One region of the Shewanella sp. Isolate8 genome, then DNA from elsewhere that is predicted to be linked to it. Evidence: riboswitches for the same ligand, from Rfam matches in the RefSeq annotation. Region 1 holds a riboswitch; the other holds the start of a gene.
The links. Region 1 has a riboswitch for lysine ahead of L1D43_RS10670 (Na+/H+ antiporter NhaC family protein). Riboswitches for the same ligand answer to the same signal wherever they lie in the genome.
Positions count from the first base shown of each region.

Region 2: linked by a shared signal. The riboswitch ahead of lysC (lysine-sensitive aspartokinase 3) and the one ahead of L1D43_RS10670 (Na+/H+ antiporter NhaC family protein) in region 1 are both predicted to bind lysine.

Region 1 covers NZ_JAKEVI010000002.1:301,593-312,490, reverse strand. The annotation lists gene L1D43_RS10690 (amidohydrolase family protein) at 1-229, opposite strand, end outside; gene L1D43_RS10685 (H-NS family nucleoid-associated regulatory protein) at 553-945, opposite strand; gene L1D43_RS10680 (electron transfer flavoprotein subunit beta/FixA family protein) at 1,258-2,007, shown strand; gene L1D43_RS10675 (FAD-binding protein) at 2,008-2,931, shown strand; lysine riboswitch at 3,080-3,296, shown strand; gene L1D43_RS10670 (Na+/H+ antiporter NhaC family protein) at 3,375-4,940, shown strand; gene L1D43_RS10665 (M3 family metallopeptidase) at 5,193-7,334, opposite strand; gene L1D43_RS10660 (thymidine kinase) at 7,703-8,281, shown strand; gene L1D43_RS10655 (hypothetical protein) at 8,350-8,781, opposite strand; gene L1D43_RS10650 (transporter substrate-binding domain-containing protein) at 8,922-9,701, opposite strand; gene L1D43_RS10645 (PAS domain-containing methyl-accepting chemotaxis protein) at 10,089-10,898, shown strand, end outside.
Region 2 covers NZ_JAKEVI010000001.1:313,106-324,003, reverse strand. The annotation lists gene L1D43_RS01350 (succinylglutamate desuccinylase/aspartoacylase family protein) at 1-804, opposite strand, end outside; gene lysC (lysine-sensitive aspartokinase 3) at 807-2,159, opposite strand; lysine riboswitch at 2,289-2,465, opposite strand; gene L1D43_RS01340 (DUF3293 domain-containing protein) at 2,568-2,999, opposite strand; gene arcA (two-component system response regulator ArcA) at 3,577-4,296, shown strand; gene L1D43_RS01330 (S9 family peptidase) at 5,056-7,308, opposite strand; gene L1D43_RS01325 (class 1 fructose-bisphosphatase) at 7,512-8,501, shown strand; gene L1D43_RS01320 (DUF2157 domain-containing protein) at 8,587-9,615, opposite strand; gene L1D43_RS01315 (hypothetical protein) at 9,681-10,025, opposite strand; gene L1D43_RS01310 (NAD(P)-dependent oxidoreductase) at 10,456-10,898, opposite strand, start outside.

The sequences.
Region 1 (10,898 bases):
AGGCATCTTCGGGTATTTTGTCATTGGAGATAATGGCTTTAATTTTATTATCTTCAATTAACAGGGTGGCATCCTGTTTGGTTTCGCCGGGGGCGATCATCAGGGTTGCATGGGACAGCGCGGTTAATTTTGGCGTGTTATCTGTTAGCTGAGCGTTTGCTATCGCGGACGGACTCGCCAAGAGGCAGGCCACCAGACTCGCGGGCACTGAGAGGAAATGGATTCGCATGGCGTTTAATTATTATTGGCTGGGATCAAAAGTAGCTCAAGATTATCCTATATTATGAACAATTTCCAAACATTGAACTGTATCGGTTTATGTCAGGCTCCTGAGAAATAGCGGCTTGGCAAACACTCGGCATTGGTTGAGAAAGGGAGGCTGGAAAATCACTCGAAAAAGCATTGGAGAAATGACTGAATAATGGCTGAGAAAATGCAAAAGAAAGGGGGAACGCAAATGGATGTAGCAAACTTGCCCTGACTAACAAATAAAAAAGCCAATCCTGAGGTTGGCTTTTTTGCTCGTTCATCCCACTGTGGGAATGTTTAAGCTTAGATAAGGAAGTCTTCGAGTGAACGACCCTTATCTAACTCATTTTTAAATACGGTTGGTGTGCGACCCTGACCCGTCCAAGTGATCGTTTCGCCATTCACTTCAATTTTATATTTTGGTGGGCGTGGAGCACGTTTCTTAGGAGCTGGCTTAGCAGCCACTGCGCCTAAATCGTCAATTGATAAACCAACAGCTTCCATTTGTTGGCGAATCTCTTCTATCTTTGCATTGCGCTCGGCCATAACCGCGCTTTCTTCTTCTGCCTGCTTCTCTTTCTCGGTAATGATTTTTTCAAGCTTAACTGCTACATCTTTTAAATCTTCTACCGACAATTCTTTAACAGCAGCCTTAAAGCGACGACCATGCGTCAATATATCTAGAAATTCGCTCATATTTATAATGTCCTGCTTAAAAATAAAATAGTAAATAGGATTGCAGGGCTAATAATAGGAACTAAAAAAGGTTTTATCAAACGAATTAAATGAATATTTGAGCCTTTAATGTAAATTTTATTTCAGCTTTTCTTTTTTTGTCCCATTTTGACCTCTTAGTCACCCCTAAACACGCTGTTTTTGATGTAAGACAAAGATGCAGGTGACTTCCTGTTGACGTTAACGTCAACAGCACGTAAAGTGGCGTAAGTTGGTGATAGTTTCGCTATGCACTATTTGTTATCCAGAATAAAGACGTAAGAAGGAAGCCTTATGAAAGTATTGGTGCCAGTAAAACGCGTCGTCGATGCTAATGTGAAGGTCAGGGTTAACGCTGACAATACAAATGTCGATACCGCAAATCTGAAGATGGCCATTAACCCATTTTGTGAGATTGCTGTAGAAGAAGCGGTACGTTTGAAAGAAGCAGGTATTGCGACCGAGATCGTGGTAGCAACCATAGGGCCTAAGGCGTCGCAGGAGCAGCTACGCACGGCGATGGCGCTGGGCGCAGACCGCGGTATTCATGTGGAAACCGACGAAGAGCTTGCGCCGCTTTCTATTGCAAAGATCCTCAACGCGATTCAAGCCAATGAGCAGGCTCAGCTGATCATGCTGGGTAAGCAATCTATCGATGGTGACAACAACCAGACAGGCCAGATGCTGGCGGCGCTAGCCGGTCTACCTCAGGCAACCTTTGCCTCTGAGGTAAAGGTTGAAGGCGAGCAACTTGTGGTTACCCGTGAGATCGACGGCGGTCTGCAGACCCTAAAGATGCCACTGCCTGCGATTGTCACCACAGACCTGCGTCTGAACGAGCCTCGCTATGCCAAATTACCTAACATCATGAAGGCGAAACGTAAGCCGCTCGATACCATCACGGTAGACAGCCTGGGCGTGACCCTGAAGCAGCATCAGAAGGTGCTCAAGGTGACACCGCCTGCCGAGCGTCAAGCGGGTATTATGGTGGCTTCTGTCGAGGAGCTAGTGGACAAGCTAAAGAATGAAGCGAAGGTGATCTAAATGGCGATTCTAGTAATAGCAGAACATGATAATGCGACTTTAAAACTCGATACCGCCAAGGTAGTTGCTTGTGCTCAGGCGATCGGTAGCGAAGTCGATGTGATGGTAGCCGGTCATAACTGTGGCGCCGCGGTTGAGAGCGCCAAGCAGCTTGCCGGTGTGCGTCAGGTATTGGTGGCCGATAGCGCCGTTTATGCCAACGCCATTGCCGAAAACCTGTCATCGCTGATCGTTTCTGTGGCCAGCGAGTATCAACACATCCTGGCTGCGGCCTCGAGTGTCGGTAAAGATGCACTGCCACGCGTTGCGGCCCTTTTAGATGTGGCGCAGATCTCTGAAGTGGTTGAAGTGGTCAGCGAAGATACTTTCGTGCGTCCTATCTATGCCGGTAGCGCCATGGCGACGGTTCAGAGCCTGGATGCCATCAAGGTGATGACGGTTCGCGCCAGTGCCTTCGATGCGGTTGCCCAGGACGGTAGTGCCTCGGTGCAGACCCTGGATAACGAGTACAGCGGCGATGTCGAGTTTGTCTCGCAGACCCTGTCTGAGTCTGAGCGTCCCGATCTTGGTGCGGCCTCAGTCGTGGTGTCGGGTGGTCGTGCCATGGGCAGCGCCGAGAACTTTGCGATTCTCGAGCAGTTGGCCGATAAGCTGGGCGGTGCACTGGGTGCGTCTCGCGCCGCGGTTGACGCCGGTTACGTGCCAAACGATCTGCAGGTGGGTCAGACGGGTAAGATTGTTGCGCCAGACCTCTATATCGCCGTGGGTATTTCGGGTGCCATCCAGCACTTAGCGGGGATGAAAGATTCTAAGGTGATCGTGGCGATCAACAAAGATCCTGAGGCGCCTATCTTCCAGGTGGCCGACTATGGTCTGGAAGCGGATCTGTTCGAGGCAGTGCCTAAGCTACTCGAACTTATTTAATAAAATGTAAATGCTTGGTGAGCACTTTGGTGTTCATCTAAAATTTAGTGTGATATAGATCACATGGAGCGGCTTTGAGGTAGCGTCCTTAAAGCCGCTTGTGTTTTTATGTGCCTCACGTTTGCCGATAGTGACATTGGCAGGCGTCCTGAGACGTAGAGGTGCATTAAATATCAGTAGTATTCGTTAGGGTGATGCCGTTAAGCGAATATGAAAGGATTTGGTGCCGAAGTGGTGGAGTTGATCAAGGCTTGCCGCTGGGGCTGTCATCGAATAGAGGCAGCACTGCCATAGTGCTTCTTATCTGGATTGATAAGTGGAAGGTATACCGAGAATGGGTATCACTATGGAGCGCTACTGATAGGACAGGTGTAATATCTCATGCTATATCCCACCAGTTCAGTTGCCCTCCATTCGTATTTAAACGAAGACAATATTTTACAATGACAACTTTGAGTTATGCCGATTCGGCACTTTCTTTGCTGCCGCCCGTGGTGGCGATTCTGCTGGCGATCTTTACCCGCCGCGTCCTGCTCTCGCTCGGTGTGGGGATCCTCCTGGGGGCACTGTTAATTGCCGATTTTTCACCGCTGGATATGGGCCAATACCTGGGACAACAGGTGGTGGGCCTGGTGTGGGATGATGGCGCCTTAAACAGCTGGAACGTCTATCTGCTGGGTTTCTTGATTCTGCTTGGGATGATCACCGCAATCATTACCGTGAGCGGTGCCGCCAAGGCCTTTGCCGACTGGGCCCGTCAGCATATTCGTAATAAGCGCGATGCCAAGCTGCTCACCATGTTCCTGGGCTGCGTGGTCTTCATCGATGACTATTTCAACAGCCTGGTCGTGGGCAGCGTCGCCCGGCCGCTCACCGACAGATACTATATCTCCCGCAGCAAGCTGGCCTACCTGCTGGACTCGACCGCCGCGCCTATCTGTGTGATCTCCCCCGTCTCTAGCTGGGGGGCGTACATCATCGCGCTGATCGGCGGCATACTCACCGCCCATGGCTTTGCCGACACCGGCCATCTGAGCGTGTTTATCCAGATGATCCCGATGAACTTCTATGCCATCTTCGCCCTGGTATTGCTGCTATGTGTGGCCTTCATGGGGCTGGATGTGGGGCCGATGCGCCAGCATGAGCTAAACGCCCAGAAGGGTAACCTGTATGACGAGGCCAAGGGCCTGCCGCCAGGCGCCAACAGCGACCTACCAGAGGCGGATTCGGGTAAGATCTTAGGCCTGTTCCTGCCTATTACCGTGCTGGTATTTGCTACCATCTACTTCATGATCGACAGCGGCGCCGCTGCGCTGGCCGCGGAAAACCTGCCCTTTAGCGTGATAGGGGCGTTCGAGAAGACGGATGTGGCCTCATCGCTCTTCTTCGGTGCCGTGATTGGTCTGGCAGCTACCCTAGTGCTGGTGGCTGTTCAGGGACTGGACAAGGCCCTTATCTTTAAAGGTGTGCTGGCCGGGGCGCGCTCCATGTTGCCCGCCATCTATATTCTGCTGTTCGCCTGGACCATCGCCGGGGTGATCGGTCAGATGGAGACGGGTAAGTATATGGCGAGCCTGGCGACGGGTAACATTCCGTTCGCGCTGCTGCCTGCCGTGCTGTTCGTGCTGGCGGGTCTGACGGCCTTCTCTACCGGCACCAGCTGGGGCACCTTCGGTATCATGTTGCCGATTGCCGCCGATATGGCCATGGGCACCCACACCAACATGATGCTGCCTATGCTGGCCTCTGTGCTGGCGGGCGCCGTGTTTGGCGATCACTGCTCGCCTATCTCGGATACTACTATCCTGTCGTCTACCGGGGCGAACTGTCACCACATAGACCATGTGCTGACTCAGCTACCCTATGCCCTCATCGTGGCGGGGATCAGCCTGGTGGGGTATACCGTGCTGGGCTTTACCGAGTCGGTCGGCGCGGGACTGGCCGCCTGTAGTGGGGTGTTTGTGGTAAGCATTCTGGTGCTGCGTCATAAGGCTAACCGTCCGGTTTAATACCAATCACAGTAAATATGTGATCAGAAATAGCGCAGGCAAAACGCTTGAGAACAAAGCTGGATTTTTAGATAAGTAGTTATTCTACAATTAAAAATACTAATACAGTTATCGAGTGTTTTAACAAGCTAGAATGATCAATTGTTTATTACGATTGGTATAAGTGACCTGTCGATACCACACAGACAGAAAAATGCCGCTCATGGAGCGGCATTTTTTTATGGTTAATATTCCCCTTTAACGGGAATTCGCTTAGTTGAGACCGCGGCGTTTTAGCAGCGCCTCTGTGGTCGGCGCCTGACCTCTAAAGGCCTTGTAGGCCTCCATCGGCGGCACGCTGTTGCCGACCTCGCGGATGGTCTTACGGTACTTCATGCCAATCTCGCGGTTAAGACCGCCCTGGGTCTGCACATAGGCGAAGGCATCTGCCGCCAGGATCTCGCTCCACATGTAGGCGTAGTAGCTGGCCGAGTAACCGCCGGGGAAGGCGTGGGCGAAGTAGGTCGACTTGTAGCGTGGCGGTACGGCGGCGATATTGATGCCGTGTTTCTTAAGCGCCTTGGCTTCGAATTCGGCCACATCCTGCAGCGGCGCGTCGGCGCTCAGTGAGTGCCACTCGAGATCCACCAGGGCCGCCGCCATATACTCCAAGGTGTCGAAGCCCTGGTTGAAGCTGCGTGATTTCAGCAGTTTCTGCAGTAGCTCGTCGGGGATCACTTCGCCCGTCTCGTAGTGCTTGGCGTAGTTGGCCAGTACCTCGGGGTGGGCCGCCCAGTCTTCTTCGAAGGTCGAGGGGAACTCGACAAAGTCGCGGGAAACGGCCGTGCCCGACAGGCTAGGGTAGGTCACCTTAGAGAACATGCCGTGGGTGCCATGGCCCATCTCGTGGAACATGGTGGTGACTTCGTCGTAGCTGACGAAGGTAGGCTCGCCCTCTGGCGCCTTCTTGATGTTCATCACGTTGACTACCACAGGCTTCTGGTTCAGTAGCTTCGATTGAGTCACGAAGGAGCTCATCCAGGCGCCGCCGCGTTTGCCTTCGCGGGCAAAGTAGTCGGCGTAGAATATCGCTATCGAGCTGCCGTCGGCGTCAAACATCTCGTAGGCCTTCACATCTTCATGGTAGACAGGCAGATCCGGGCGCGGCTTGAGGGTCACGCCATAGAGACGCTCCAGGGTAAAGAACACGCCGTCCTTGAGCACACGTTCAAACTCGAAGTAGGGTTTGATGGCGGCGCTGTCGAGATCGAATTTGTCTTTACGCACCTTCTCGGCATAGAAGGCCCAATCCCAAGGTGCCAGGGTGAAGTTACCACCAGTCTTGTCGATCATCGCCTGGATATCGTCGGCTTCCTTCTGGGTGTTGGCCACTACGGCGGGCACCATAGAGCCGAACATCTGATAGACGGCTTCTGGGGTCTTGGCCATCTGCGGCGTCAGTCGATAGTCGGCCCAGCTATCGTAACCCAGGAGTTTGGCGCGCTCGGCGCGCAGCTGTGCCAGGCGGGCAACCAGTGAGGCGGTTTCGTTGTCGCCGCTCATGCCGCGATTAGATGAGGCCTGCCACACCCGCTGGCGTAGCTCACGGTTTTCCAGCTTGGCCAGGATAGGCTGACGAGTGGTATTGGTGATATTGATGAGATACTTGCCTTCATGGCCTGCGGCCTTGGCATCGGCCTTGGCGGCGCGGATCTCGCTGTCTGACAGTCCCTTTAGCTCATCGACGTTGTCGACCACGACGGCGATCTCCTTGGTGAGCCTTAGCAGGCGCTGACCAAATTCGTTGGTGAGCTTAGACTGCTCTTCGTTCAGCAGGCGTATCTCGGCCTTTTGCGCCTCGGTCAGCTTGGCACCCGCCATGACGAAGCGTTGATGATAGATCTCTATCAGGCGCACCTCTTCGGCCGTTAGCCCTAAGGTGTTGCGGCTCTGATACAGGCTGTCGATGCGGGCAAACAATTTGCCGTTGAGGTGGATGTTGTCTGAGTGGGCGGCCATCTTAGGGGCCATCTCGCCCTGTAGCTTACGCAGGGCGGGGTTGCTGTTAGACCCTGTTAGGTTGTAAAACACCTTGGAGGCGCGAGTCAGCAGCTCGCCGCTGGTCTCCAATGCCACGATAGTGTTGGCAAAGGTGGCGGGTTCCTTGTTGTCGGCAATGGCCAATACCTGTACATGGTGTTCTTCGATGCCTTGCTCTAGGGCGCGCTCGAAATGCGCATCCTTGATCTGGCTAAAATCTGGGGCCTGATATTGCAGCGTGCTTGGCTGCATCAACGGGTTTTGCGCTTCCATGCCGGCGGCCTGTGTGGGGGCATTGCTTGTCTGACAACCACTGAGGAGCAGTGTGGTCGATAAGGCGCCGACGACGGCAAAGGCGATAAGGTTCAATTTCATCTATACAACTTCCTTAGATTGCGATTGTTATTTTTATGTGGGCGGGTGTAGGGATAATCTAACGTTTGTAAATTAACTCAGGCTGAAAATAGTACGATGTCAGCCCCACTTAGCTAAGTGATTGGCTGACATGGATATCTTTAGAGCCCTCTATTGCCCGAATGGTCTTATTTAGCGGCCGCCGCGACGAGTGCTAATAGCGAGCCTCTGGCCATGGCAGGCCTGTCGTGATTCGGTTGGCGGTAGGGATAAGCGATAAATGTGTCAGACTGTGCGGCGAGCCCATGACGAGTGGCCTTTTGGCGCTGCTAATTGGCGCAATATGGTGATAGAATCGCTCGATAACAATAATCAGGGGACTACTCGCTTTGGCACAGCTCTATTTTTACTATTCGGCAATGAATGCCGGCAAATCCACCTCACTGCTGCAATCTTCCTATAACTATCGCGAACGCGGCATGAATACCTTGGTCATGACGGCGTCGATAGATGATCGTTATGGCGTGGGTAAGGTGGCCTCTCGTATCGGTATCGAGACAGATGCCCAGGTATTTGCCAGCGATGACAATCTGGTTGAGATGGTACGCGAGGCGCTTAAGAGTCAGCCTCTGCACTGCATCTTGATCGATGAGTCGCAGTTTTTGAGCAAGGAGCAGGTGAGACAGCTGACCTATGTGGTCGACGTAATGGATATTCCCGTGCTCTGCTATGGTCTGAAGACAGATTTCCAGGGCGAGCTGTTTAGCGGCAGTCAGTACCTGTTAGCCTGGGCCGACAAGCTGGTGGAACTTAAGACCATCTGTCATTGTGGTCGTAAGGCCAACATGGTGGTGAGGCTGGATGGCGAAGGCCGCCCCATGAAAGAAGGTGAGCAGGTCGCCATCGGCGGTAACGAAAGCTATGAGTCTGTCTGCCGTAAGCATTTCCGCGAATTTTTGTGGGACTAACTCTCCCACTCGAGTGAGCTAAGCAATAAGCCATCCAATAGGGTGGCTTTTTTATGCCTACGCCTCGGCTATTCAAGGCTGGCGAGTAAGTGTCTGACGCTGGCGCGGGTATGGTCAATCTGCTCGACGATACGGGTGGCGCTCTCTCGCTGGTCGGTCATTTGTGGCCAGTGGTGTTGCCATACGGTCTTGAGGTCGGCGCATGATGCGATAACCTCCTCCTCGGTGATCATGCTCAAGTCGTTAATCAGGTTTACCTTGATCCAGCCCTTGCGCGGATTGCCCGCATGGGGGTCTTTATCATAGTGCGCGGCAAACACTATCGCCTCAAGTTCAGAGAGCTGCAGCAAGAGTTCGAAGCTTGCGGTCCGCATGGTGTTGTTATACTCGCTAATTTCCATGCGCCACACGTTATAGCTAAATCCCACCAGCGCAAATATCATGCTGAATATGGCGGTGAGCTGGAAGATATAGCGCCTGCTATTGAGTCTGCTTGTCATAGAATAAGGCCGTCTGTGAAACAGCTACTATTGCTCGCTTTGATCTTGCTTATTAACATTGTAGTCGCAGACTTAAGCTTCTGTGGGCTTAACGGCCAATTGAGAGGGGTTAGGGTTCTGGTCGCGGTTGTAACCGAGGATTAACGCGCATCATGCCTATTGTCGGTGCCATGTAGTGGAAACCATTTTTGGTATAGCCGCTCGATCTCTCCTTCTTCGATGAAGCTGTTTAGGGCGTCGTCGATCTTGGCTAAGAGTTCGATATTGCCTTTCTTGACGGCGAAGGCCACCGGCGAGCCGGGATCGGGGTTGTCCAGTATCTTGACCCCAACGCCCATCTGCTGTGCCAAGTAGAGGCCGACCGCTTTAGGCATGATGGCAGCCTCGATCTTGCCGGCTTTTAACAGTTCCATAGATTGTGCTTTGGTCTGGGTGCCTATGATACGAAAATTGTAGAGTGTACCCAGCTCCTTCCAGTGAGTCTCTATGTAGGAGTGGCGATCACCGCTCACCAGTTCGTTATGGAGATCCTCTACCTTAGTGATCTCCTGGTTGTCCTCAAGAATGAAGATCACGTCATACCTGTGATAGTAGGGGCGGGTGAAGTCGAAAAACTTGGTTCTCAAGTCGTTAATCTCCATCCCTGCAATTACCTCTATATTGCCGAACCTGAGTTCGTTGAAGACCAGGTCCCAGGGTTGCTGTTTAAACTGAAACGGCATACCCAGGCGTTTGAAGATTAATCTGGCCACATCGGCATCGAAACCTTGTGTGTCGCCTTGTTGACCAAATTGGTAGGGAGGAAATCCGGTGGCGACACCACAGCGTATAGGGGTTGCCTGCTGCGCGGCGGCGGTAAGACTCAGGCTGAGGAGTAGGGGGCCAAGAAGCAGCTTCTTGTAGGTAACAAAATTAGGCATCAGTCGAGGTGGCCTGCTAGTTTCATGATTTCATTCTTAAGGTTTTTATTTTAGTTGTTTTTGCGGATATTGAATGCGAAACCCTATAGACCCCCCTGGTGAGCGAGTCGTCGGAAAAGGCCATGATAATAATGTGGATTAAGGCCGATTTGCAAACAAAAGCTGTTACAAGGTGTTTTCTGCTTATATATTCAACCAATTAGATAAAAATAATCTTTATAATTAAATACTTAATTAGTGGTTGTTTAGGTGACTTCCTATGAGATCTGGCTCAAAAAATCAACACTTGTAACCTCTCTGGATACAGAAATATTGTGTTAGATCAATTGTCAGTAAATTGTTAGGCGTCAAAATTCAGTCACCGCTTTGATAACTAATTAAAATGCAATGCGAAATAATCAACCCGTAATCGACAACGAGGTTGCGCTGACCGACGATGATATCCTGCTCTCCACCACAGATCTCAAGGGCAACATAGGCTACGCCAACGAGGATTTCTGTCGTATCTGTGGATTCTCCGAAGAGGAGTTACTCAGTCAGCCCCACAACATAGTGCGTCATCCAGACATGCCAAAAGCCGCCTTTGCCATGTTGTGGCAGCGACTGACCGATAAGCAACCCTGGCTGGGCGTCGTCAAGAATCGCTGTAAAGATGGCTCCTATTACTGGGTCAACGCCTATGTGGCGCCCGTGCTGGAGAACGGCCAGGTCAAGGAGTATCAGTCCGTGCGCCGCCGGGCCAGTCAGGAGCAGGTTGCGCGCGCCAGCGACATCTATCAGAGCCTAAACAGCGCCGAGCAGCGCAGCGAGATCGTTGATGCCAAGTTCAGCTATGGCGCTAAGCTGACCCTGTTCGCCCTTGTCTGTCTGTTGCTAGCCATTGGGCTAAGCAACATCTCCCCCTGGCTGGCGCTGCTTTGCGCCCCCCTGTTGGTCTTTGGGATGCGCGCTATGTTGGCGCCGCTGCGCGCCCTCAACCAGCATGCGCTGTCCATAGTGTCAGATCCTGTGGCTAGACATATCTATGCCGGGCGGCGGGACGAGCTGGGTAATATTCAGTTTGCCATGGAGTTCACCACCGCGGAGATCGCCGGGGTGGTGGGGCGCATGACAGACGCCTCGACCACTATCGCCAGGGACAGTGACACCTTGCTGAGCTCTATCACGGCCACCGCCGATCGCGCCGATGGTCAGAAT
Region 2 (10,898 bases), on a different contig from region 1:
GCGCAGGCTGAGATAGGCCAGTATCCCTTCGACATCCACCAAGGCATCTTCTAGGTCGACATTCTCCTGACTGCCCAGCTCCAGCGTAAAGGCCGACACAGGCACCTCAATCTCTCGCCCCTGAGTGGCCAGATATTCACTCAGCTGCCACCAAGGGCAAAAAATAGACTCATCCATGGCCCCGCCAAACTCATTAGGAATAAGCAGGGTATAGGGAATAGAGAAGTACTTGGCGGCATCTTTATCATACTCGGGGCAATAGAGGTGCTTACACGACTTAGGGCCGGTATGCAGATCCAGCACGATATCCGCCTCATGGCCCATCTGCTGCAGGCTCACCGCCAGACGATGGCCCGTAGTGATCCCCCAGGGCTCATGCAGACGGCTATAGCAACGCTCGACCAACAAGGCCCTGAAATGGGCGATCAGCTCGGCATCATTAAGGTGATTATGACCCTGATACCAGCTAGCAATATCCAGCTTATGGTCGAGATATTCACGGTTCCAGTTTACCCCGGTAATGGGATCGAACCGGCCCAGGGTAAACTCGCCACTCTTTTGATTAATTCCCAGAGGATTGGCCAGGGGCACCAGGGTGATCTTGCCGCGCAGTTCACAGCCTTCGAGCGCCTGCATCAACTGATAGATCACCGCATTGCCCTGCACCTCGGCGCCGTGCACATTCGCCTGAATATAGACGCTCGGGCCGGTCACGACCTCTGGGGCAAACTCAAACAGGTTGAGTTCGAGATCTTGGCCTGTGGCGAGCTCGCCAACCTTTAGCGTAGAACGAATTGGTTTCATCATTAGCCTTCGAACAGATTCTGATGCAGCGCACTCACCACCTGAGCCGCCTCAGACTCGGCCACCAGGACACACAGGTTGTGCGGGCTCGCCCCCTGACAGATCATGCGCACATTGTGGGGCTCAAGCACCTCGAAGACCCGGCGACACACACCTGCCGTAGTGGCAATCTTATTGCCGACGATCGCCACCAGCGCCAAGCCCTCTTCTACCCGCACCCGGCAGTGCTGTGACAGTTCCTGCAACAAGGCCTCGCTCAGCAGGCTGTTTCCGGCCGAATCTGATCCCGTCTTATCTAAGGTCAGCGAGACGTTTACCTCTGAGGTGGTGATCAAATCCACACTGATCTTATGCCTTGCCAGGGTGGCAAAGGTTTCGGCCAGGAAGCCCTGGGCATGCAGCATCTGCAGGCTATGCAGGTTAAGTAGGGTCTGGTCGCGTCGTACCGCCACGGCGCGATAGATAGGCTCGTCATTCACCTGATGACGAATCCAGGTGCCGCCTAGCTCAGGGGCCTTGCTAGAGCCGACAAACACCTGAATCTTATGTCTGACCGCAGGCAAAATGGTTGCCGGGTGCAGCACCTTGGCACCAAAGGTGGCCATCTCGGCCGCCTCGTTGAAACTGATCTCAGGGATAGGACGCGCATTCGGTGCAAGGCGTGGATCTGTGGTAAAGATCCCCGGCACATCCGTCCAGATCTCAACCGCAGACGCATCCAGCGCCTCGGCAAGCAAAGCCGCAGAGTAATCGCTACCCCCACGCCCTAGCGTAGTGGTGGCCCCCTGTTCATCGGCGCCGATAAAACCTTGGGTCACGATTCGCTGCTCACTAAGCAGCGGTAGCAGATGCTCTGAGCAAAGCTGCTTCACCGCCTCTATCTGCGGCTCGGCGCGGCCGAAATGACTGTCGGTGCGCATCACCTGACGCACATCAAAGGCACTCGCCCGCTCGCCCTTCTCTCTTAACACGGCAGCAAAGAGCACAGACGAGCACTGCTCACCCTGAGCCAATAATTCATCTATGGTCGCCTTGCTGCGATGCTGGCAAAGCGACTCGCTCAGGCTGGCAATCTTACTTAAGATGGCATCGAGGCGGGCGGCCACATCATGGGGCTGACCCAACTCGTCGAGGATCTTATATTGAATCGAGGCGATCGCCTTGAGCAGCTGCTGACGACGCTCAAAGTCCACATGCTCCTGAGTTAGCTCCACCAACAGATTGGTCACACCGCTCGAGGCGCTAACGACCACCACGCGGGTTTCAGGGTTGGCCAATACGATATCGGCGCAGCGGTTCATCGCCTCATAATCGGCAACCGAGGTACCACCAAACTTAGCAACAACAATAGACATTAGCGCACCTCAACCCAAGTAGCTGACGATGACACGAAAGAAATAGATAACATTGAATACGCTCCGAACTTACTTCGTTCGAAGAGCCTGGTGCAAAGATGACGCACCCCAAGACGGGAAACAGCGATTGCCACCAGAAGCTCTCCACCAAAAAACAGGTGACAATCGATGGGATTCAGCCCAGTCGACCGATAAATAGATGAAACCAAACATCTCTTTACCTCGGCGTTAATCTCCCTCATAAACCGTCAACGGAGTTTGGACTCCTCGGGCTTACTACCTAGTTAACGCTCCTCTTCTGTATCACTAACCTTAAGGTCAGGATGCAAGAAAACTATCAAATAACAGAATAAAAAGTCAACGATATTTTAGCTTGTCTTGATGAAAGCCTCTCAAGTTCCCCGCCTGCTAGCGGCTGATGTCGGGCAGCTCGCTGACCAGACAGACCCGGGCAGAAAACTTGCCCAGGGTGAGCTCGTCATACTCCACCAGACAAGGCACCAGTTGCAGCTCGTCCTCATCGACAAAATAGATGGCGTTTTGATTAAACACCTTGCCAAGATCTACGGCTGCGGCCTTATCGATAGACACGGCCCAGCTCTTCTCCATATGGCCTCTGTCACTGGAGGCACCGATCAGGGCACGATAGGGATATTGGAGACGTTGAATATGACGTTGAAGCTGTTTGTCGAGGAGACGGTTTTGCGAGGGAGAAAGGTGTTGGCCTTTAGGATTATGAGCGGTAATGATTGCAAATGATAACGAAGGGGAGAAAGGTTGTGTAAGTAAGAACTGCGTTTGCTGATAGCATTGCCAAAGGTGTTCGCTTGCTGTACTCATCACTAAAATATTCCTAAATTAGATTCCGTCGATTATAGCAAAATTCCTCCGCCTTCCTAGAGGTGTGAGACAGGTCACTTTATTAAATTTTATTAATACCATTAAAATCAGAACCTTATGCACACAAATGTGATTTACATCAAATCTCAAAGGAATTTTGTTAACATTTCATTTGTTAACAAATGACTAAAACGAGTACAATAAGTTCGTTGATTCACTTCCACTCATCTCACGATGAAATACTTTTTGTTACATCTTGTCGACGACAAGGTCATCAAAAGTTAGTCAATTTCCTGTATAAAATGTGAGCTTAGGCTGATTTAGCATTTAAACTTGAAAATATTAGATAGTTAACGGAACTATTCCCAACTATTGTTAATCGAAGTGAGTAACAGTTCGCGTGTCTTTTGAAAGAGATACGTATACTTTACTAATCATGAAGTGTGTTGCTGTACCAATTGGGTTTGATAAAAGCACTACGTGAGTTCGGTAATTGTCGCGAAGACAGATAGGGCGCAGCAGCACCAACTAGCGCTCATGGTTAGAACAGTTTTAAACAAATATTAGGTAAATAAATATGCAAAACCCGCACATTCTGATCGTTGAAGATGAAGCCGTTACCCGGAACACGCTAAGAAGTATTTTCGAGGCTGAAGGATATGTGGTAACTGAAGCCAATGACGGCGCAGAGATGCATAAAGCCATGCAGGAAAACAAGATCAATCTTGTGGTAATGGATATCAACCTACCAGGCAAGAATGGTCTACTGCTTGCGCGTGAACTTCGTGAAATCAACAACATCGGCCTTATCTTCCTTACCGGCCGTGACAACGAAGTTGACAAGATCTTGGGTCTGGAAATTGGTGCAGATGACTATATCACCAAGCCATTTAACCCACGCGAACTGACTATCCGTGCACGCAACCTGCTGACTCGCGTCAACAGCACTGGCGGCGAAACCGAAGAAAAGAGTGCCGTAGAATTCTACCGCTTCAACGGTTGGAGCCTAGAGATCAACAGCCGTTCACTGGTAAGCCCACAAGGCGAGTCGTACAAGCTGCCCCGCAGTGAGTTCCGCGCCATGCTGCACTTCGTTGAGAACCCAGGCAAGATCCTGACCCGTGCCGACCTGCTGATGAAGATGACAGGCCGTGAGCTTAAGCCACACGACCGTACCGTGGACGTGACCATTCGTCGCATCCGTAAGCACTTCGAAAGCTTACCAGATACGCCAGAGATCATCGCCACCATCCACGGCGAAGGCTATCGTTTCTGCGGTAACTTAGAAGAAGCATAAATCACATCCAGCTAGCGCAAATGTGATTCGATTAAAAAGCCAGTCTAACGACTGGCTTTTTTGTGTCTGGAACACTTATGCCAAAGCCCATGGATGGATAGCTTTGGTATTTGTACATGGACTGTACTTATCCCCGGTGGCCAAGGAAGGCCAAAGAGGGGATTTGTACATGGATTTTCTGTTTATGGAGAGGTATCCCCAATGGCCAGGGCCTGAAATGTTCCCGACATTTCAAGGCATTTCCTACCTGACCCACAGGGAAGTGGGGAATGTCTAAAATCCTAGGGAAGGATTTAGACCTGGAGGTCAGAAGGCCAAAGAGGGGATTTGTGTCTGGTACACTATGCCAAAGCCCAAGAATGGATAGCTTTGGTATTTGCACCTACAAATTTTGTCACACTAACCTAATTAACATCATCACACTGCATTGCTTTGAATCGCCTGCCCGGCGAGGGATGTGCAAACACAATTTTGGCACGCCGAATTTCCATCCTTGGAGCCTCCACGACGATGTCCTGTCATCAAGGGCCAAAATCGTGTTTACACAGGTATCTTCTATCTCTTCGATTTAGCTACATTTGATTAGATGCACAAAAGTTCTAAACCTAGGCTAACTAAGATTAGTTAGGTTTATTCGTACCTTGTTAAAATTTATTCAAAACCAACTCAACTACTTCAATACTTATTCCCCAACAAAAAGCCCTGCTGCTTTCGATAAGCAACAGGGCTTTTGTTTTGCTAAGGCTTAAGAGCGATAGCCTAGTGCTTCAGCTGCTTATCGAGGAAGTCAGCCAGTGAGCGGTAGAGGTGGGTACGCACCTTCTCACCGCGCATCGAGTGCTTAGAGCCAGGGTAATCAATCATTTGGAACAGCTTGCCCTCATCCTGCAGCGCCTTGTAGACCCGAGTACTGTTTTCAAATAACACGTTGTCGTCGGCCATACCGTGGTACATGAGCAGGCCAGACTGATAGCCTTTGACGTATGGCAGTACGCTAGAGGCCTCATAGCCTTCGGCATTGGTCGCCGGATGCGACAGGTAACGCTCTGTGTAGTGGCTGTCATACAGAGACCAGTCGGTCACGGGTGCGCCCGAGATAGCCGCCTTGAAGTAATCCGGCGCCTTAAACAGGCTCATCAAGGCCATGTAGCCGCCATAGCTATGGCCATAGATAGCGATATTCTTGCCATCGACATAGCTCAGGCTACGCAGGTAGTCGACACCGGCCTTCTGATCGTTCACCTCGGCCTCCCCCAGATGTTTATAGATCACTTGCTCGAACTTAGTACCACGATGAGCCGAGCCACGGTTATCCAGCTGGAACACGATAAAGCCCTGCTGCAACAGATACTGGGTAAAGTAGTCATGCTCACTCCAGCTGTTAACCACCAGCTGGGCATGGGGACCACCGTAGACGCGCACCACCACAGGATATTGCTTAGTGGCGTCAAACTGCGTCGGCTTAAACAGACGATATTGCAGTGCCTGACCGTCTTCAGCCTTTATCTGGCCAAACTCGGGCAGCTGCCACTGACCAAAGTAAGGATAGAGAGGGTGCGCCTTATCCACCTTGTTCTGCTCCACCCAGGCCAGACGCTTGCCCTGCTCGTCGTGCAAACTAATCTGCGGCGGCTGCGCCAGGCTGTTGAAGTAATCCAGATAGATTGCCTGATTGTCGGCAAATACCGGCGCGTGCATGCCGCTACGCTTGCTCAGCTGCTCTATCTTGCCGCCCTTGAGTGACACGCGAAACAGATGCTGCTCGACCACGCTCGCCTTGCGGCCGGTAAAATAGACCCAGCCTTCCTGCTCATCCACATGCACCAGCTCATCCACCGCCCAATCGCCCTTAGTCAACCGCTTAAGCAGTCGTCCCTGCTGATCGAACAGATACAGATGGTTAAAGCCATCGCGCTCCGATGCCCACAGCATCTGCGTTGATTTTTTGAGGAAATATAGGTCGTTATTCAGGTTCACCCAGGCGTCACTCTCCTCGCGGATCATGGTCATTGGGGCATCCTGGCTACGTAGATCGACAATACGCAGATCTAAGGTTTTCTGATCTCGGCTCTGCCACTGAAAGGAAAGCTGCAGGCTGTCTGGCAACCACTTCACTCCCGGTAGATAGATATCCTTCTCCTCTCCCAGGTCGACCCAGCGCACTTTTTTATCGGCCAGGGTCACCACGCCCAAGTCGATGACCACGTTGTTCTTACCCGCATAAGGGTAACGCTGCTCGGTTAGCTTGATGCCATCGGCATAGATCTCGTTGCGGGTCACCAGCTCTACACCGGACTCGTCGATACGTGTAAAGGCGATGGCCGACTCATCCGGCGCCCACCAGTAACCCGTCATCCTGTCCATCTCTTCCTGGGCGACAAACTCGGCCATGCCATTCTTGATGGCGCCGCCCCCATCTGTGGTCATGGCAGTAAGCTTCTGGGTTTTCAGATCGAATACATAGAGGTTCTGATCTCTAACGAAAGAGACAAAATGCCCCTTAGGCGACAGCTTGGCATCCGTGGTAAAGCCCTCCCCCACAGGCAGCGGCGTCACCTTGTTGTCACTCAGAGAGTAGTAATAGAGCGCCCCCGATGCCGGGATCAGCAGCGCCTGACTGTCATCCGCCCAAAAATATTCCATGATCCCCTGACCATAGATGCGCTGGCGCTCACGCCGCGCTTTCTCTTCGTCGGACAGTTCGGCACTTTTTAACTTATCGGCATCGAGCAGCAGGCTCTGTTTACCCGTTGCCACCTCCATCTGCCAGAGATCATAGAAATGTTGATCTTCCGCCCGCCCCGCCAGATAGGTCACCCGCTTACCGTCAGGCGACAGCTTTAATCCTCTTGGGCTACTCCCCGCCAACGCTGGTGAGGCATAGAGCCTTTCGATAGTGAGGGGCTCGTTGCCGCCAAGTGGCTGTACAAGTTGGGGTTGTGACGCACTTACCGCATGAGATAAAAACATAGGCACCGCCATTAAGGCTGAACTTATCCATTTTTTAGTCATTATTATGTCCGGATAGAAAACAGTTAGGTCAAATTGCAGGCTGACATTGTGCCCTAAAGTGACCCAAAACGAAAACCGCGATCCAGCCGACCTAAATTGCCGCTGAAAAAATGATTCATCTGGGGTAGAATCGCCCGCATAACAAGATAAGCAAGATCTGACCTCCAGTGCGAGCCTAGCTCCCATTTGTCATAGGAAATAACATGCAAACTCTGGCACAACACCTTAGTTCACAAGGAATTCAAGCTCCGCTAGCCCAGCTGTTAACCACGCTGGCCGATACCTCCAAAGCCATCAGCCATGCGGTGCGTCACGGCGCCCTTGCAGGCGTGCTGGGCGCCACCGAACAGGAAAACGTTCAAGGCGAAACCCAGAAGAAGCTCGACGTGATCACCAACGACATGCTCAAAGAAGCCTTAACCGCCGACAGCACGGTACGTGGCCTGGCATCTGAAGAGGAAGATCATATCGTCGAGGTAGGTCAGAGTGGCGATTTCCTGGTTTGTTTCGACCCGTTAGATGGCTCGTCAAACATCGACATCAACTCACTGGTGGGCACCATCTTCTCGGTACTGCCGGCTCCTAGCGGTGAACTGAGCGAGCAAAGCTTCTTGCAGCCGGGGCGTCAACAAGTCGCCGCAGGTTATGTGCTATACGGCCCTTCGACCATGCTGGCACTGACGACTGGCCAAGGGGTACAGCTATTTACCCTCAACCCTGAGACCAACGAGTACCTGCTGACCAACGACGCCATGTCCATCAGCAAGGACACAAGCGAATTTGCCATCAATATGTCTAACCAGCGTTTCTGGGAAGCACCGATGCAGACCTATATCGCCGACCTGCTGCTTGGTAAGATAGGTCCGCGCGAGAAGTCATTCAACATGCGCTGGATCGCCGCCATGGTTGGCGACGTGCATCGCGTACTGTCACGTGGCGGCCTGTTCACCTACCCCACCGACAACAAGAACCCAGAGAAGCCATACAAGCTGCGCCTGATGTATGAGGCCAACCCTATGTCCTTCCTGGTCGAGCAGGCGGGCGGCAAGGCCTCTACCGGCTATGAAACCATCATGGAGATCCAGCCAAGCGAGATCCACCAGCGCGTCGCGGTGATCTTAGGCTCGGCCAACGAAGTCGATGCCTGCCTGGAATACCATGGTCAGGATTACAGCGAAGAGCCAAGCCTGTAAACTAATCTTCTCCTGTTTATTAAATGAAAAAGTCGCCAACTGGCGACTTTTTTATTGCCTCACGGGAAGCATGTTAAAAGCCAATTCACGACTTTGATTCCAGCAGTTCCCTAAGTGGCGCCGGCAGTAATGCTCTCGATTTTTCGGTAATGGCTTTTTCATGCTTCTGCCAGAGCACGCCGAGATAAACCACCCCGAGCCCGATTAACGATAATGCAATCGGGAACAGCCAGCTATCCTTAAAGACGTCGTAAGCCAAGTAACTCAGATAGCCGCAACTGCCAAGGGCGCCAAATATCACGAACACTCTTCGAACTAATAGCGCGCCAACCCCAATCATCAACAGGTTAATGCAGAAATAGATGAACTTTGATAGTTCACTGTCAGAGTGCTGGAAAGTTAAGCCACACCAAAAGGCGATAACCCCAAAAATGTAGATCCAAAAGCCATAGTCAGCCTTATGGTGAGACCTAATATCGACCCAAAAGGCGAGCCCTATCATTAACAGGCCTAAATACATTGAGACTAAGGCTCTAAGCTCCCATGTTATATCATCACCCGAGATCACTACCGTCATGTCCATCGTCATATACCAGAGCGTGACCGCAATAGGCATGATTAAAAAGGGATATTTATATCGCCACGCGGTGATGACGCCGATGGCTAATGTCCCCAGTTCCATGTATAACCAATGCCATTTTATGACTCTGTGATAATCCCTGTATCTACTCTCATCTGGCCATACATCTAACCATTGTTGCAGGCCATAAATCGCTAGCGGGGTTAGACAGACGACAAAGGTGGCACAAATGCCAGCTGGGATGATGAGGCCTCTTGCCGAAAACCTGTTGGTCAGGGTTAAGCCAACAGCCGCATACAGCATCGAGATAAACAAAATACCTGCGCCGCCGAAGGACTCCCAACCTAAGTTCATGAAAAGTGTCATTGCGCCGATGGCGATAAGCCCACCCAAGTAATAGAGCACATGGGTAAAAGTAAATTTGGGGTTGGCACCAGGCTGAGCGGCTAAGAACTGATAGAGGGCTTCAGCTTGCTGAGCTGAAATGATATTTTCCCGCGCCGCAGCATCTAACTGTTTCTTACTGACATCCATGTTTACTCCCTGACATTAATTTTTGTCGAACACTGTGGCTACAGTGGTATTGCGATAATCACTTGTTATCTTTGACTTTCTCGATTGAGCGTATCGACAAGGGCACGCAATTTTGTCAACTTAAGCTCGGTAAGCAGCACGACGACAAACAGCCACAGGCCTCCAGCAATAAAAACGGAACTAATAAAGCTGCCACTCTGGTGTTGATATCCATAAAGGCCGAGCATAAGAACCAAAGAAGCGGATAACGACTTGCCCCAATCGTTGCTGCCCAGCTTATACTCGTTCTTCGCAATATCCTTGGTGACAGTGACGGGGTTAGCGAGACCATCGAGCTTCACAATGGCTTTGCTATCCTTCTGACGAACGTTAAACCCTTCGCTCTCTAGCACTTCAACAACGCTTTGCATAATTTAAGGTCTCCTTTCCTTATCGTTTCTCAATACCCAAATAGATACAGTCAATGCATAAAAGCTATCGAAAGACAGCACTCACCTCTTTCGCAGCCTAAACTCTTTATTAGCTGATTTTTCCTAAAGCGCTGCGTCTAAACCAGTAGAAACAATATATCCAGCCAACCGGCGGCATAAAAACATTTAGGATGCACGTATAAAAAACAACCAAAGAAAGATTGTTAGAAATGCCTTTTGCATACCTAATTGTCAGATAAATAACGATAAGAGCAAGAACCAAATACACTTGCCCCCAAACAGTTGCGTTTAAATCCATTCGACTTAACACTCCATTTTCTAAACTGCGCTTAATTATAAGATGCGAAATATCCTACTTAGACAAACTTAAGACTCTAGGTTCGAATCATACAGGCAATTTGTTTCTTTGCTAACTTTGACTTTTCATTGGTAGAACCTCGGCGCTTTCATTATCGAGCAAACTCAATACACTCTCATAACCATATTTGGGCTGCCAGCCAAGCTCATGCTGTGCCAGGCTTGAATCATACACACGATCGAGCGATTGTGGCATGCTCCAACCTCGAACCGCAAAGCTCTCGGCAAGCCCCGGTATCGCCTCTCGAATAACATCATTGGCCTCTCGATAAAGCCTTTCACAACATGCTTTGCTAAAGGGGGTCTTACCGGAAATGATGTAACGCCTGAATCCCGACAACCTGCGCTCCACGGCACAGGCATGGGCACGGGCAACGTCTCGAGCATCTATGCCGCGGGTCAAACGATAGACAGCCATTAAGTTCACCGGTTCAGGAAAACAGCGCGACATCTGCAGAACCGTGACAGGTAAATCAAACGAGCTTGAGATATTTT